DNA from 2 places in the Peribacillus sp. S4 genome. Region 1 is predicted to be linked to the other one. Evidence: riboswitches for the same ligand, from Rfam matches in the RefSeq annotation. Region 1 holds a riboswitch; the other holds the start of a gene.

What was found. A riboswitch is a leader RNA that binds a small molecule or an ion and turns the genes downstream of it on or off. The one in region 1 is predicted to bind preQ1.
Region 2: linked by a shared signal. The riboswitch ahead of ACJ9PY_RS19975 (VUT family protein) and the one ahead of ACJ9PY_RS02450 (QueT transporter family protein) in region 1 are both predicted to bind preQ1.

The regions. Positions count from the first base shown of each region.
Region 1 is NZ_CP175708.1:505,241-512,429, forward strand. It holds gene ACJ9PY_RS02440 (PAS domain-containing sensor histidine kinase) at 1-1,442, opposite strand, end outside; gene ACJ9PY_RS02445 (TVP38/TMEM64 family protein) at 1,559-2,215, opposite strand; gene ACJ9PY_RS02450 (QueT transporter family protein) at 2,339-2,824, opposite strand; PreQ1 riboswitch class I at 2,831-2,875, opposite strand; gene ACJ9PY_RS02455 (YbaK/EbsC family protein) at 3,048-3,569, shown strand; gene ACJ9PY_RS02460 (hypothetical protein) at 3,675-4,487, shown strand; gene ACJ9PY_RS02465 (DUF3892 domain-containing protein) at 4,571-4,870, opposite strand; gene adhP (alcohol dehydrogenase AdhP) at 5,147-6,160, shown strand; gene ACJ9PY_RS02475 (sigma-54-dependent transcriptional regulator) at 6,203-7,189, opposite strand, start outside.
Region 2 is NZ_CP175708.1:4,208,101-4,215,289, forward strand. It holds gene ACJ9PY_RS19950 (DUF421 domain-containing protein) at 1-244, shown strand, start outside; gene ACJ9PY_RS19955 (alpha/beta hydrolase) at 347-1,093, opposite strand; gene ACJ9PY_RS19960 (PadR family transcriptional regulator) at 1,404-1,724, shown strand; gene ACJ9PY_RS19965 (hypothetical protein) at 1,992-2,255, shown strand; gene ACJ9PY_RS19970 (hypothetical protein) at 2,256-2,402, opposite strand; gene ACJ9PY_RS19975 (VUT family protein) at 2,424-2,966, opposite strand; PreQ1 riboswitch class I at 3,017-3,059, opposite strand; gene ACJ9PY_RS19980 (SRPBCC family protein) at 3,299-3,775, shown strand; gene ACJ9PY_RS19985 (SRPBCC family protein) at 3,821-4,261, shown strand; gene ACJ9PY_RS19990 (TetR/AcrR family transcriptional regulator) at 4,437-5,006, shown strand; gene ACJ9PY_RS19995 (DUF4260 domain-containing protein) at 5,058-5,405, shown strand; gene queE (7-carboxy-7-deazaguanine synthase QueE) at 5,450-6,178, opposite strand; gene queD (6-carboxytetrahydropterin synthase QueD) at 6,171-6,641, opposite strand; gene queC (7-cyano-7-deazaguanine synthase QueC) at 6,641-7,189, opposite strand, start outside.

The sequences.
Region 1 (7,189 bases):
TTATCTTTGATGGTGATGGAAAGGTTATTGTTCATTCGTTCAAAATCAATCCAAATGTGGTCGGCGGATGCCTCCATGGAATTCTTGAGCATGTTTATGAAAACTTGTTTTAATTGATTTCCCTCACATAATAGAAGCGGTATTTCATTTTTGACAGATATTGATATTTTGGTGGGGTACGAGTCCGCCTCTGGTTTCAACAAGGTTTTGACATCATTCATCAGGTCGATGATTTGATGTTTGCTGAATGGAAGTTCCTGTGGTTTTGCCAGAACGAGTAACTCGCTTACAATAAGATTGATCCGGTCCAATTCACTTAACATGATCGTGTAGTATTGTTCAAAGGGATGGTCGCTCTTTTTAAGCAGTTGGACGAAACCTTTTAAAGAAGTCAGCGGATTTCGTACCTCGTGGGCTACACTTGCGGCAAGTTCGCCGACTATCGATAATTTTTCGGTTCTTCTTAAGCGTGCTTCGGTTTCTCGAATTTGAGTGACTTCTTTAGCATAAGTAATGATTCCGACTAAATCCTCGCCAACCATCATCGGGACAAACGTACAAGAAAGTAAGATGGACTTCCCGTACTTCGTCAGGAATTCTATATCTTTCCCTTTTTTGATCCCCTTTTGGTTTTCCATGACATATTGGCATGATGTACGGATCAATTCCGCGTCTTCTGCTGAAAAATTCAAATTAATGAATGAAGCGCCATGTATTTCTTCCTGTTGAAAGCCTGTTACCGTTTCAAACCTTGGATTCACGGTCGTGATCATTCCATTTAAATCAAGCATCAGCATCGGATAAGGGTTGTGCTCAAACAATGATTTATAGCGTTGTTCGCTATCAAATAATTGATTCTCCGCGACAACTCTTTCAGATATATCCCTGCCAATGACGACTAAGCCTTTACGTGAACCATCTTCATTGAACAGGGGAACTTTAATCGTATCAAAGGTCTTGTGATTGCCATCGGGAAGAGGGATGATTTCCTCGCACCTAGTAATTTCCCCCTTTACCCACGTTTCTTCATCGGAAATTTCACAGTAGATCAACGATTCTTTATAAAATTCGGTGTATTCTGCGAGCTCACTGTCTCTTTTTCCCTTATAATCTACATGCTCCAATTGAAATAATTGCAGCCCGAAGGTATTGGATTCAAGCCATCGGCCATCCCCATCCTTGAAATTAACGAAATCCACCATTGAATTGATGAGTGTGCGCCGACGTTGTTCCGCCTCTTTTAATCGTTTGAATTCTTCCTTTTTAGCTAAATAAAGATATAGAATTAAGCCTATTGATAAAAGGAAAACAATGCCTTCCGCCCTTTGGAGTTGAATGAAGACCTCTTTATTATGGATATTTGTAGTTAAAAAATAGTCGAATACGACTAATGTAAGAATCCCGGATAGGATATATATTGCTAAGATGGAGCGTTTGGACATGGAGATTCTCCCTGTTTTTAAGACATTTCAAAGGTAAAAATACATACACATTTTAACAAACTATCGGAAAAAAATATATGCAGAATCTCTAAATAAAAAAACAGGGGCCAATGTGGTCACCTGTTTTTTCTGAAGAGGGTTAGTTTCTTCTTCTTTTTTGCACGCTTATAGATCATGAAGAATAGTAAGAAGAGGAGTGCAAGAGCAGCTAGCGTATATTGGTTCATTTCAACAGATAGCAGTCCATAGGGAATCAGTGATAGGAAGAAAAAGTATATAAGGTTGCCAAGTGCCGTCGCCAATAAAAAGTCTTTGAAAGTGACGGTGCTGACTCCGGCTGCCAAGTTAATTAAGCTTGTGGGGATAAGCGGGAAAATCCTGCCTGTAAACACGTACATGAAGCCATGCTCCACTACAGATTCTTGCCACTTTTCACCAATCTTCTTTAAAAGAAGCTCCTGAAACCAGTTTCTTGCTGCATAAAAAATGAATCCTGAGGCAACAACACTTGTAAACCAACTCCATAGATAGCCATATATGAATCCGAATATCGTGACATTGATGGTTAGGAGCAAAATTAAGGGGATGATTGTAAAAGAATTTTGTACAAACATCAATACGAATGTCACAATAAATGTAAGCAAAAGATTTTCCTTCAATATGCCAATAACAGAATCCAAATCACTTTTCCAAACCAAAGTGAACAGTTCTGCATTAGAGTATATAAAATTTGCGATTACAAGTAGACCGATTATGGTCAGGACTTTTTTCAAAGGGCCACCACCATTCTTACTAATAGTTTATCATTTTCGAGTTCAATGGTGAAAAAAAAGAGCTGCCGCATCATGCAGACAGCTCTTTTCCATTATAGTGGCTTAACGGCCCGGAGATTCCTTTTAAAGCCACTTTTCAAACTGAATTCTTTTGTTCATTCCATAAATGATTGGCGCTCCAATCAAAAGGACAACGAACTCACCGACAGCTGTAGTCATCCAGCTTAGCCAGAATGGCAAGCCAAAGGCAAGGTTCAGTTCAATTGCAATTAAAAACATTGTGAACGTGAAAAAGATAATCGTAGCGACCATACGTCCTTTAATGCCTTTTATGAAACGAGACACATAAATGACAAGCAATAAGGCGAGCAGGGATTGGCCCACCCCAAAAATCAAATCATATGGCACCATCGGCGAAAAGAGCAGATTCGATATGAAGACTCCTCCAACGATACCGTAGATATACTTTTTATTGAATACAATCAGATGATTCAACATTTCCGGTACACGGAATTGGAACATCTCAAAAGCTATTGGTTTAAACACCAATGAGACCGCCACATACAAGGCAGCCAATAACCCGTTTATCACGAGTGTACGAACATTCATTTTACTCTCTCCCTAGTTTTTTATCGTGGGATGGTTACGAACCACGTGCAGGCGTTTACCCGATGTTTAATAGTAGCCCATGTAAGCTTGTTTCGTCAATTTGTAAAGAATGGTTTTAATTTATAGGTTTCCAATCAGATGAAGCAGCACAATTGGATTTTGAATTATTGCAATGAAGGATGATATTATTTCAATATGTACATAAAAAGGAGTGAATATTAATATGTCGATCGAAAGTGTCAAAAGCCATTTTAAACAATGGAATCGGGAAGGCGACGTAAAGGAGTTCGAAACATCTAGTGCCACGGTGATTGAGGCAGCGGAAACCATCGGTGTTATCCCAGCGCGGATTGCCAAGACCCTTTCCTTTAAAGGGGAAGGTGAACACGCGATTTTGGTCGTTGCCGCAGGGGACGCGAAAGTGGATAATAAGAAATTTCGTCAGACGTTCGGTTTCAAGGCACGAATGCTTTCACCTGATGAAGTGCTTGCACAGACCGGCCATGCAATCGGAGGCGTTTGCCCGTTTGGCCTGGCAAACGATTTAGCTGTTTTTCTTGATGTATCGATGAAGCGCTTCGAGTCATTGTTTCCGGCTTGCGGCAGTTCCAACTCTGCAATAGAACTTACACTCGCTGAATTATTTGAATATTCAGGTGCCAAGGATTGGGTGGATGTTTGTAAGGGGTGGGAAGAAAAGGGGAATGTGGAAACGGCAGCAGGAAATGCAGTTGATGGCATTTGATGAATGGGATGGAGTCCACTAAAGTGAACTTTATTTGGGGCCGCATTCATTTCTATTATTAAAGCGGAAAACGGGCAGAAAGTGTTCCTGATCGGAGGTTGAAAGATGTTAAATGGAAGCGAAAGAAAAAGCAATAGCAGCTATCTGAGTCTTAAAACTCTTTATGAAGAAAATATAACGGTTAAGAGCATTGCCCAGGAACTTGAGTTTTGCCATAAAAACGATCTGGCGCTGGATATCCAGAAAGCAATGAAAAAAAAGAATTTTGATATATTGGCAGTCCAAGATCAAGGGGAAATCATCGGATATATAGAAAGGCAAGAACTAGGTGAGGGAAGTATTTCTGAATATATGAGAAACTTCTCACCAAGGGAAATGGTTTCGAATTCAACCCCTTTGATCCAGCTTCTCCATATTTTTAAGAATAAGACAAGGGTGTTCGTATTAGAGAATAATTCAATTAAAATGTTGATTACCCATGCCGACCTCCAAAAGCCTCCGATCAGGATGCTGATATTTGGATATATTACCTTATTGGAAATGAGGATGAGCGATATCATCCTTGATAGATTCGGCGATGGCAGCTGGTATCCAATGATCAGCGAAGACCGTTTAGAAAAGGCAACCGAATTATATAAAAGGAGAATCGATAAAAATGAGGATATCAATATAATAGAGTGCCTGCAAATCAGTGATAAATTCGATATTATACATAAAGATAAAGAATTGAGGCACTTCTTCCAAATCCCTTCGAAAAGTAAAGGGAAGAAGGATGCGAATGCCATCCGAAAATTACGGGATAAGATTTCCCATGCTAATGAACTGGGTCTGGACATGTCATGGATGGAAATCATCGAGGTTGTCGAGTCCTGCGGCCGACTGCTCGAAATCTCTGAATCCTATCCTTATGAAAAATAAGATCCGGCTAATCATGCTGGTTCTTTTTTTTGCGCATCCAGATAGAAAAAAACTGCCCGTATCAGGCAGTCTCCCCGAAAAATTCAAAACTCCGGCAGTTGATCCAGGTTATTTTCTTTTATCCCATCGGGCTCACTCCGTAATATGTCACGTCCATATTTATGAAAGACGTCAACGTTGGCCAGGTTGCCAGCTTTGGCTTCCGCAAGGGCTGAGGGGTAGTCGTGTTCGCGGCCGGAGTTCGTTTTGATGGCGATAATATTGTCCTCTTCATTTTTCCTTACGGCGATGATTTCTTCTTTTCCTGCTGCTGAATCACTTTGGTTTGCTTGCGGTGTTCCCTGCTGTTTATATGACTCATAGGCTTCTTCAAATTTGTCCATGTTTTAGGCACCTCCTATTTATAGGGTGAACCATTTTTCCTGCAATATACAAACCGGATTTCGTCCAACTTGAGCCGTTAATTCGTCCAAATGGGCCGATCTTTCGGCACTTTTTTTTGTGAATGCTGTCGTCTTGGCCTTTTTGCAGTGGCATGGCACTTGCATCTTGTATAAGTAGTAGCAAGAAATAATATTCACTAGATTAAGGGAGGAATAGTAATCATGAATGTAAAACAAGGGGAAAGCACTGTAAATGCAAAACAACAGGTCAAGACAATGAAAGCGGCGGTCGTCAATGAATTTAACCAAAAACTTGAGATTAAGGAAGTACCGATTCCGGAATTGGAATATGGTGAGATATTAGTGAAAATTAAAGCCTGTGGCGTGTGTCATACCGATTTACATGCTGCACATGGTGATTGGCCGGTAAAACCCAAGCTTCCGCTTATCCCGGGACATGAGGGTGTGGGCATTATAGAAAAGGTGGCGGAAGGCGTAACTTCCTTGAAAGTGGGTGACCGTGTTGGGATCCCTTGGCTTTATTCGGCCTGCGGCGATTGTGAATATTGTCTGACCGGCAGGGAAACGCTTTGCCTGGATCAATTGAATGCAGGCTATTCCGTGGACGGCGGGTATGCGGAGTATTGTAAAGCACCAGCCAAGTATGTGGTGAAGGTTCCTGAAGGGCTTGACTTTGCGGAGGTATCACCGATTTTCTGTGCAGGTGTAACGACTTATAAGGCGCTTAAGGTATCAGAAGCAAAACCTGGCGATTGGGTAGCGATTTATGGAATTGGCGGATTGGGACATGTTGCCCTGCAATACGCAAAAGCGATGGGCTTTAATGTCATTGCTGTCGATATTCAAGATGATAAGCTTGATCTGGCAACGGAACTTGGGGCGGATTACACGGTTAATGGGCTTAAGACCGATCCTGTACAGGCCATTAAGGATAAGGTTGGCGGCGTGCAGGCATCCATTTCTGTGGCGGTTACGAAAAAAGCATTCGAACAGGCTTACAGTTCAGTCAAGAGAGGCGGCACACTTGTCGTAGTCGGATTGCCGAATGATGAACTTCCAATCCCGATTTTTGATACAGTGTTAAATGGGGTGACTGTAAAAGGGTCCATCGTCGGGACGAGAAAAGATTTACAGGAAGCTGTTCAATTTGCGGCTGAGGGTAAAGTCAGAACGAATATTGAAACAAGAAAGCTTGATGAAATCAATGACGTGTTTTCAATGATGGAAAACGGAGAAATCAACGGCCGCATCGTTTTGACGCTAGAATAGGAACAGAGGAGGAAGCCCTGGAACGGGGCATCCTCCTTTTTATTATGTCTGGCTCTTCTCATTTAATATATAGCGCAATTTCCTTATGGATATTTGCAAGCGTTTGGCAGCTTCATTCCGGTTGCCGTAGGTTTTTTGCAGTGCCTGCATGACGAGCTCCTTTCCAATTGTTGATTGAAGCTGTTTGATTTCCGTAAGGATTTCTTCAAGCATCAGTTCATCCTTCTCATTAAAATCAGCCACCAGCCTTTTTCGCCACTCTTCAAGAAGGTTTTCTGTTGACTGTATCTCAGGTGACACATTTTTGTCAGGTGTGATCTGGCTGTTGGATAGTGAGATATCATTGGCGGTTATTACTGACTTATTGTCTGCAAGAGTTAGCGTGCGCAAGACCACATTAGATAGTTCGCGTATGTTGCCTGGCCAGTTGTATTGCTGTAATTTTTCAATGGCTTCATTGGAAAATGAGATATCTCCATGACCATTTCTCTCAACCAAGTGTCGGACAAGCAACGGAATATCCTCTTTTCGGCTCCTTAATGGCGGGATATCCAGAGTCACGACGTTCAGTCGGTAAAATAGGTCTTCCCGAAATTTATTCTTGTCCACTGCCTTTTGCAGGTTTTCATTGGAGGCCGCCACTAACCGGGCGTTCGTCCGTAATGTCACGCTGCTGCCAACCCGCATGAATTCCCGCGTTTCCAAAACCCGAAGCAATTTGACTTGAATGGCCGGACTTGCATCCGCAACTTCATCAAGGAAAAGCGTCCCGTTCCCAGCAATTTCGAAAAAACCCTTTCGCAGCTGGGTCGCTCCGGTGAAAGCGCCCTTTTCATGACCGAATAATTCGCTTTCAAGCAGGGATTCAGAGATCGCTCCGCAATTGATGCCGATAAAAGGTTCATGGTTTCGGGGGCTGGCTATGTGGATGAAGCGTGAAAGCACTTCTTTCCCGCTTCCGGTTTCTCCTTCGATTAATACATTGACGGATTTTTGGGCAACCTTGAAGGCCGTTTCAATCAAATTCTT
Region 2 (7,189 bases), 1.9 Mb from region 1:
GTTTTTAGATCCCCAATATGAAGCAGTAACCCCAGCAGATATGCACCTGGAAACAAACGCCTTCACTTTTCCTAAAACGATTATTAAAGAGGGAAAGATTGATTCTAAAGAATTGAACCGGGGCGGTAAAGAAGAAGCATGGCTGAAAAACAGGATCAAAATAACATATAATGCCGACGTGAACGATATTTTATTGGCAACTCTTGATAATAACGATACCTTAAAGGTCTTTTTCTACAAATAGATTTGCAGCCAAAATAAAATCCCCTCAAGTATAGTGTAAAGCCTACTTACGACTGTAAGCTTTTTACACGTTCAACTTAAAGGGGATCAAATATATCGCTTATTACTCCGACCAATTCAGTGTATTCAAGAACTTATACACATCTTCATACACCTGTTCACGTTCCTTGCCCAATGTGATAATATGGCCAGACTTTTCATACCAAATCAAGTGTTTATGCTGTGTATCGACTTCATTGAAAATCGCTGTAGCACTCTCCGTATAGTCGGGATCATCCAAACGCCCTTGCAGAACAAGAGTTGGTGATGTGATTAAATCTAAATTTTCACCTGTCTCATTTATAATGTTCAACACATCTTTTAGTTGAGGCATTGGCTCTTCTTCAAGCAGCTTCACTTCCGCAGCAATTTGGTCTGCATCTTTGCCCTCAAACTTCTTATACGCCTGTGCATAATTGAGCAAGCGGTTCTTTTGTCGATCGATACTTTTTCCTTGCGTCGGAGCGCACATTGAAACTACCCCTTTTACAGGCAATTCAATTCCCACTTTTAATGAGAACACTCCCCCTAAAGAAATTCCTACAACTGCAATTTCCTCATAGCCTTCTTCTTTTAGGAAATTATAGCCATTAACTACATCTCCCCACCATTCCTTTGGACCAGTTTTAGCAAGTTCCTCGGCTGATACTCCGTGCCCACTATAAAGAGGTCCGTGGCAAGTATAGTCGAGATCATTTAAGTACTTCCCTAATTTTTTCATATCTCCTGTACTTCCGGTAAACCCGTGAAGCAGAAGAACTGCTCTCTTTCCACCTATATATGTGAATGACTCAGGTGCTTTCACTTTCATCTATCTAGGACCTTCTTTCTTTGCTCTTGTTGATAAATAGAATCTAAATGATTTTCGAAAAAAAATCAATTAATACCCCTTGAGTAGTGATTCTTCTATCCTATTCCGTATTTTCATTAAAACAATTAAATCATATATATAGTATCCTTACCACACTCTTCACAACTCATCCGTTCCGAAGCACATTTTACTATGATTAAATTTATTTAGCAATCGTCATTTAACCATTTTTTTTAAGAAAAGTAAAATGCACCTTGTGATACGATGTACAACGTATTACACTTTAAAAATGAAAAGGAGGAGATTTTATATGGATAAAGAATTAATGAAGGGAAGCATTGACCTCCTTTTGCTTTCACTTCTATCGCAAAAAAAGCTTTACGGCTATGAAATAACGAAAATCCTGAAGCAAATGAGCAAGGGCAACTATGAAATAAGTGAAGGCACCCTCTACCCTGCCCTTAAACGATTAGAAAAAAAAGAATTCATAAAAGGACATTGGAAAGAGTCCGAATCAGGCCGCAGGAAATATTATCATGTCACCGAAAATGGACAAACCGAACTTGAGCGGAAACGCGAATGCTTTTTCTTCCTGGAAAAATTAGTTCGAAAAAGCTCACAGCAATTCTAAACCAAATAAAAAGCTTCCTGCACTTAATGGAACGGCCCAGGGAGCTTTTTTGCTGTTTTACTCGCGAATTCATGCGGAACACTTAGTTTTCGCACGTTTACTCGGGAATTTCGCACTGCACACTTAGTTTGCGCTGTTTACTCGTGAATTCGGACTGTTTACTCGTGAGTTTCGCACTTTTACTCGTGAATTTCGTACTTTTACTCGTGAATTCGCTGTTTACTCGTGAGTTTCGCACTTTTACTCGTGAATTTGGACTGTTTACTCGTGAATTTTGCACTTTTACTCGTGAATTTCGCACGTTTACTCGTGAGTTTCGCACGTTTACTCGTGAATTTCGTACTTTTACTCGTGAATTCGCTGTTTACTCGTGAGTTTCGCACTTTTACTCGTGAGTTTCGCACTTTTACTCGTGAGTTTCGCACTTTTACTCGTGAGTTTGGACTGTTTACTCGTGAGTTTCGTACTTTTACTCGTGAATTCGCACTGTTTACTCGTGAGTCACTTCAATCACGCAAAAAAAGGACCTAATCAGGTCCTTTTTTTGTCTATTCCTTTATGCTTGCGATAATTGGCGCAGGAGAGCTTCATGCATTCCCCTTGTACATGCGGGCCATATTTTTCACGAAAGGCCTCGAGGCAATAGCATTTTTCTTCTTCTTTTTTGGTTCCATCCATCAAGTGCATCCCTCCTAGCATTTAACTGGAGACTACACGTTTCTCCAGTTCTACGTTGATTCGTCCCAACAATATGGCACCAATGGACTGAATGATCGTTTTAACGATGATTTGGCCGATGACCGCAGCGGGTACCGCTTCCCATGGCAATATATTGGCACCCAGAGGACTTAGGCCAATCACGACAAATATCACCGAATCGAAAAATCCTCCAACGATCCCGCTGTAAAACACCCTCCAACTCATCGGGAGCTTTAAACGGGTATAAATTTCCGTATCCGCTGTTTCTGCGACCACGAAGGATAAAGCGGAAGCAAACACAATCAGTAACGTATCTCCTAATAAAAATGATACACATGCAGATAAAATAAGTGCAGTGACGATACATATATAGGTCTTTGTGCGGCCGAATTTATTCTGGACCAGATCTCGGAAGATGAAGGTTCCCCCGATGAGCAATGTCCCCATCGGGATGATGAACATGCCAAAATGTAATGGCGCAAAAGCTGCTGTAACCACATTCGCCGTGATGATGGATACTAAATACAATAAAATTCTTAACATTTCTTGATTCTCCTTATACAGAAAAAACAGCACCCTAAGAAAGAGCCCTGTTCTCCTTAGTTTTTTTGAGAGGGTAGCTAGAACCTCTTCCGCCCGGGCGGATTATCATTTTCCTTATTCATCGTAGCTTGAAAGCGGTTGGAAATCAAGAAGTTTCCATACCGTCGATTTTAGTATGTTTTCGCGGTTACCGATTGATTTAGCCATTTATTTCAATGTCCCTGTTTCCCCCTTTTGCCGATTTCTGTCGCATAAAACTGCTTGACCGGCTGTATACAAAAGCCGAAAATCAAAGATAGAGTCATGTACTTTATTTGGCGAGGAGAAAAAGAATGATGAAAAAAACTACGTTTGTCTATCCTATTTATATCGCAACCACACCAGAGAAGCTTTGGGAAGCCTTGACGAGTGGTGAAGTCACGGAGAAATACCACTTCGGATTACAAGTACAGTCTGACTGGCAAGAAGGGTCGGCCGTTCAATATTTGCTGGATGATGGGCGGATTACTGATCATGGGCATGTACTTAAATGCGAGCCGTTGCACCTGCTCTCGTTTACATGGATCATGGCAGGAGACGAAACACCTCGCGAGCAGCCCACACGGGTCACTTTTGAATTACAGAAAATGGACGATTCGACTGTGAAGTTAACGCTTAGGCATGAGGAGCTATTGGAGACAGATTTCGTCTATGATGACAATACCTTTGAAGGCTTGAATAATGGATGGCCAGCCCTTTTAAGTAACCTGAAGAGCTTGCTTGAAACTGGACGGACCCTGCCGCCCATATCAGTAGACTGGGATAATTAAAAAACGGAAACTATAAAAACACATCGAAAGAGAGTTGGGTTAGTTATGGATACTCAAATAATCACGAAATTCAAGATCGTCAAGCCAACGAATGAAGTGTTTGAAGCCATAGTGAATCCTGAAAAAATCGGGAATTTCTGGTTCTCATCGAGTTCGGAAAGATGGGAAAAAGGCCGGACGCCTACATTGAGATACAACGAATACGATGCTGAAGTGGTCATTCATGTATTGGAAGTAGAGGAAAATAGGAAAATCGTGTTTGCATGGGGCGGAAATGATCAAGAAACGATTGTTGCCATTACACTAAAAGAGTTGGATAAAACGAGTACGATCATTGAAGTGAACGAATCAGGATTGAGTGAAGATGACCCTGAAATAATAAACAAAATGATCGGACAAAAAGAAGGTTGGGTATATACATTAACCTGTTTAAAGGGTTATTTAGAAAATGGCGTCACTACTTTGAGAGCATCATTAGTTTTTTAATAAATTGCATAAACCCTCAATAAACTGGGGGTTTATCCTTTGCAACACTGGTGAAACAAATGGCATAATCCCACTTAAAAACAGTACTATATAGTTCAACCTAATAATTGACATTTAAAAATCCGTGAGCTTTCATCCTAATTAACCAGCGGTCAATTAATAAGGAGGTGATAAGATGTCGCCAAGGAAATCGGCAGGTCAAGAATTATCCAGGGACATGGTGTTGAATGAAGCTAGAAACCTTTTTGCAGCGTTAGGGTATTCGAATGTCTCGATGAGGCAATTGGCTAAATCATTGGATTGCAGCCATGGAGCCATTTATTATCATTTTAAAAACAAGGCGGAAATATTTTATAGTTTGGTGAAAACGGATTTTTCCGTTTTAAATTCTTCAATCGATGATATCATCCTGTCAGAAAATGACCCTTCCGTAAAAATGGAAAAGATTTTATTGTGCTTCTTGGAGTTCGGTTTAACCCAACAGAATCATTATTCCATCATGTTTTTATCGAAGGAAAAAGAAATTCAGCAGTTACTCCAATTCGATTCTAATAAAACATACGAAAAGCTAATCGAGTCCTTGACGGATCTAACGGACAACAAACTGAATCCTGCGTCCATTTGGTCGATTTTTCTTTCTCTTCACGGATTCATAACTTTTTACATTAATTCTGAACTATCTTATCAAGATGTAAAAGGTTTAGCCTATTTTCATGTAAAAAATATCACCAAGAACATCATATAATTTTTTCGAACATTATTGACCAATGGTCAATTAAACTTTGGAGGTTATGAAATGGTGAAGAAATTCCTTCATATTGAAGGACTTATGGTCCTTTTAGCGGTGATTTACTTCTATTCGTTATATGAATTCAGCTGGTGGATTTTCCTTTTGTTGATTTTGTCCCCTGATGTTTCCATGCTGGCCTATTTGATCAATGACCGGATTGGAGCAAAGGTTTATAACGCATTCCATACTTATATCTTGTCCATCCTCATGATTTTGTTAGCCATATTCCTAAAGTCGGATGCATGGGTGATGATTGGTTTAATTTGGACCGCACATATTGGAATGGATCGCTTATTCGGATATGGCCTTAAATACACATCATCCTTCAAAGCTACACACATGCAAAGGTTGTAATAAGCTTAAAAGGCAGTGTGATTAAACATCACACTGCCTTTACTTTACACACCCCGCTTGTTACCCCATATATAGGTATGCAGCTGGGGCAGGACTTTCACATCATTCAATTCATCATCCGCTATCACTTTATCAATTAACTCTTCGTACTTCTTCAATAGGCCGCTGATCAATTGACGATCATCCGCCGTCCTGCTGTCGTCATTGCCGACCTGCAGATAAAAAGGAATATCCGGGTAACGCCCATGTACATGTTTGGCATATTGATAATCTTCCTCGTTAAAGACGACGATCTTCAATGAAACATGGTTTTCTGGGTTTCGATTGGCAAGATTCGAGATGATTTGGTCAAGCACGGTAAAGTCCGTGTCCATTCCAGAGCTCGGCGGCTTAGGTGAGATAGTCAGTTCATCAATATCGAGAAACCAATCCTGCCATCGGCTCCCTTGTGTTTCGACCCCTATTTTCATTTTATTTTCATGTAAGATCGCTATCAAGCCGTTTAGGTTTTTCAGCAGGGCCGGGTTTCCCCCAGATATCGTCACGAAGGAAAAACCGGAACCCCCAATTCGCTTCAGCTCATCCCATATTTCATCGGCAGTCATCTGAACGGTATCTTCCTTACCTGTGCCATCCCAAGTAAAAGCGGAATCACACCAGGAACATGAATAATCGCAGCCGGCCGTCCGAACGAACATGGTTTTTTGACCAATGACCATTCCCTCTCCTTGGATGGTCGGCCCGAAGATTTCCATTACCGGGAGTTTACTCACTTTCCATCCACTCCCGTCTGGCTTCGGCATAGCTTGTCGGCGTTTCGTACAGTCGAACAAATTCGACTCTAGCACCCTCATATTCTTTTAATGAAAGGGCTTCGGCCATTTTTTCATAAATCCAGACAACCATATTTTCAGCTGTTGTATTCATGAGCGGCAGGGTTTCATTCAAATAACGATGATCCAGGTGGATTTCGATTTCATTTTTCCAGATATCCTTGATGTCACCAAAATCTATCATCAACCCGCGTGAATCCGTATACCCGCTCAATCCGAAAATGACTTTATACGTGTGGCCATGAAGGTTCTTGCATTTCCCTTCATAGTCATGCAGGTGGTGCGCCGCGTCAAAGGTGAATTCCTTACTTACGAGAACCCTCTTGTTTGTATACTTCAATTGGCTGCGCTGAATATCTTCATCTATTTTTTGGAGTTTATCCACTATCTTAAAACCGTACATCATGAAAGCACCTTCCGTCTGCTTACATAGTCATCCAGTCCTTTTTTCCGCAGATTGCATGCCGGACAATCTCCACAGCCATTGGAGATGATTCCGTTATAGCAAGTCAGGGTCTTTTCGCGGACAAAGTCGAACGCGCCAAGCTGGTCAGCAAGCTCCCATGTTTCCTCTTTATTAAGCCACATTAGCGGCGTATCAATCACGAATGACTGGTCCATCGATAAGTTCAAGGTCACATTCAACGATTTAATGAATACATCGCGGCAGTCAGGATATCCGCTGAAATCCGTTTCACAGACTCCTGTGACAATATGTTTAGCGCCAATCTGACTCGCCAGCACTCCGGCAAACGAAAGGAACAGCAAATTCCTCCCTGGCACGAACGTCGACGGCAGCTCCCCTTCTTCTCCGTCCGCCACTGCGATATCACTTCTCGTCAATGCATTCGGTGCCAATTGGTTCAGCAGCGACATGTCAAGGATATGATGGTTCACGCCCAATTCCTTGGCAATGTTTTGAGCGCATTCGATTTCCAAGCTATGCCGCTG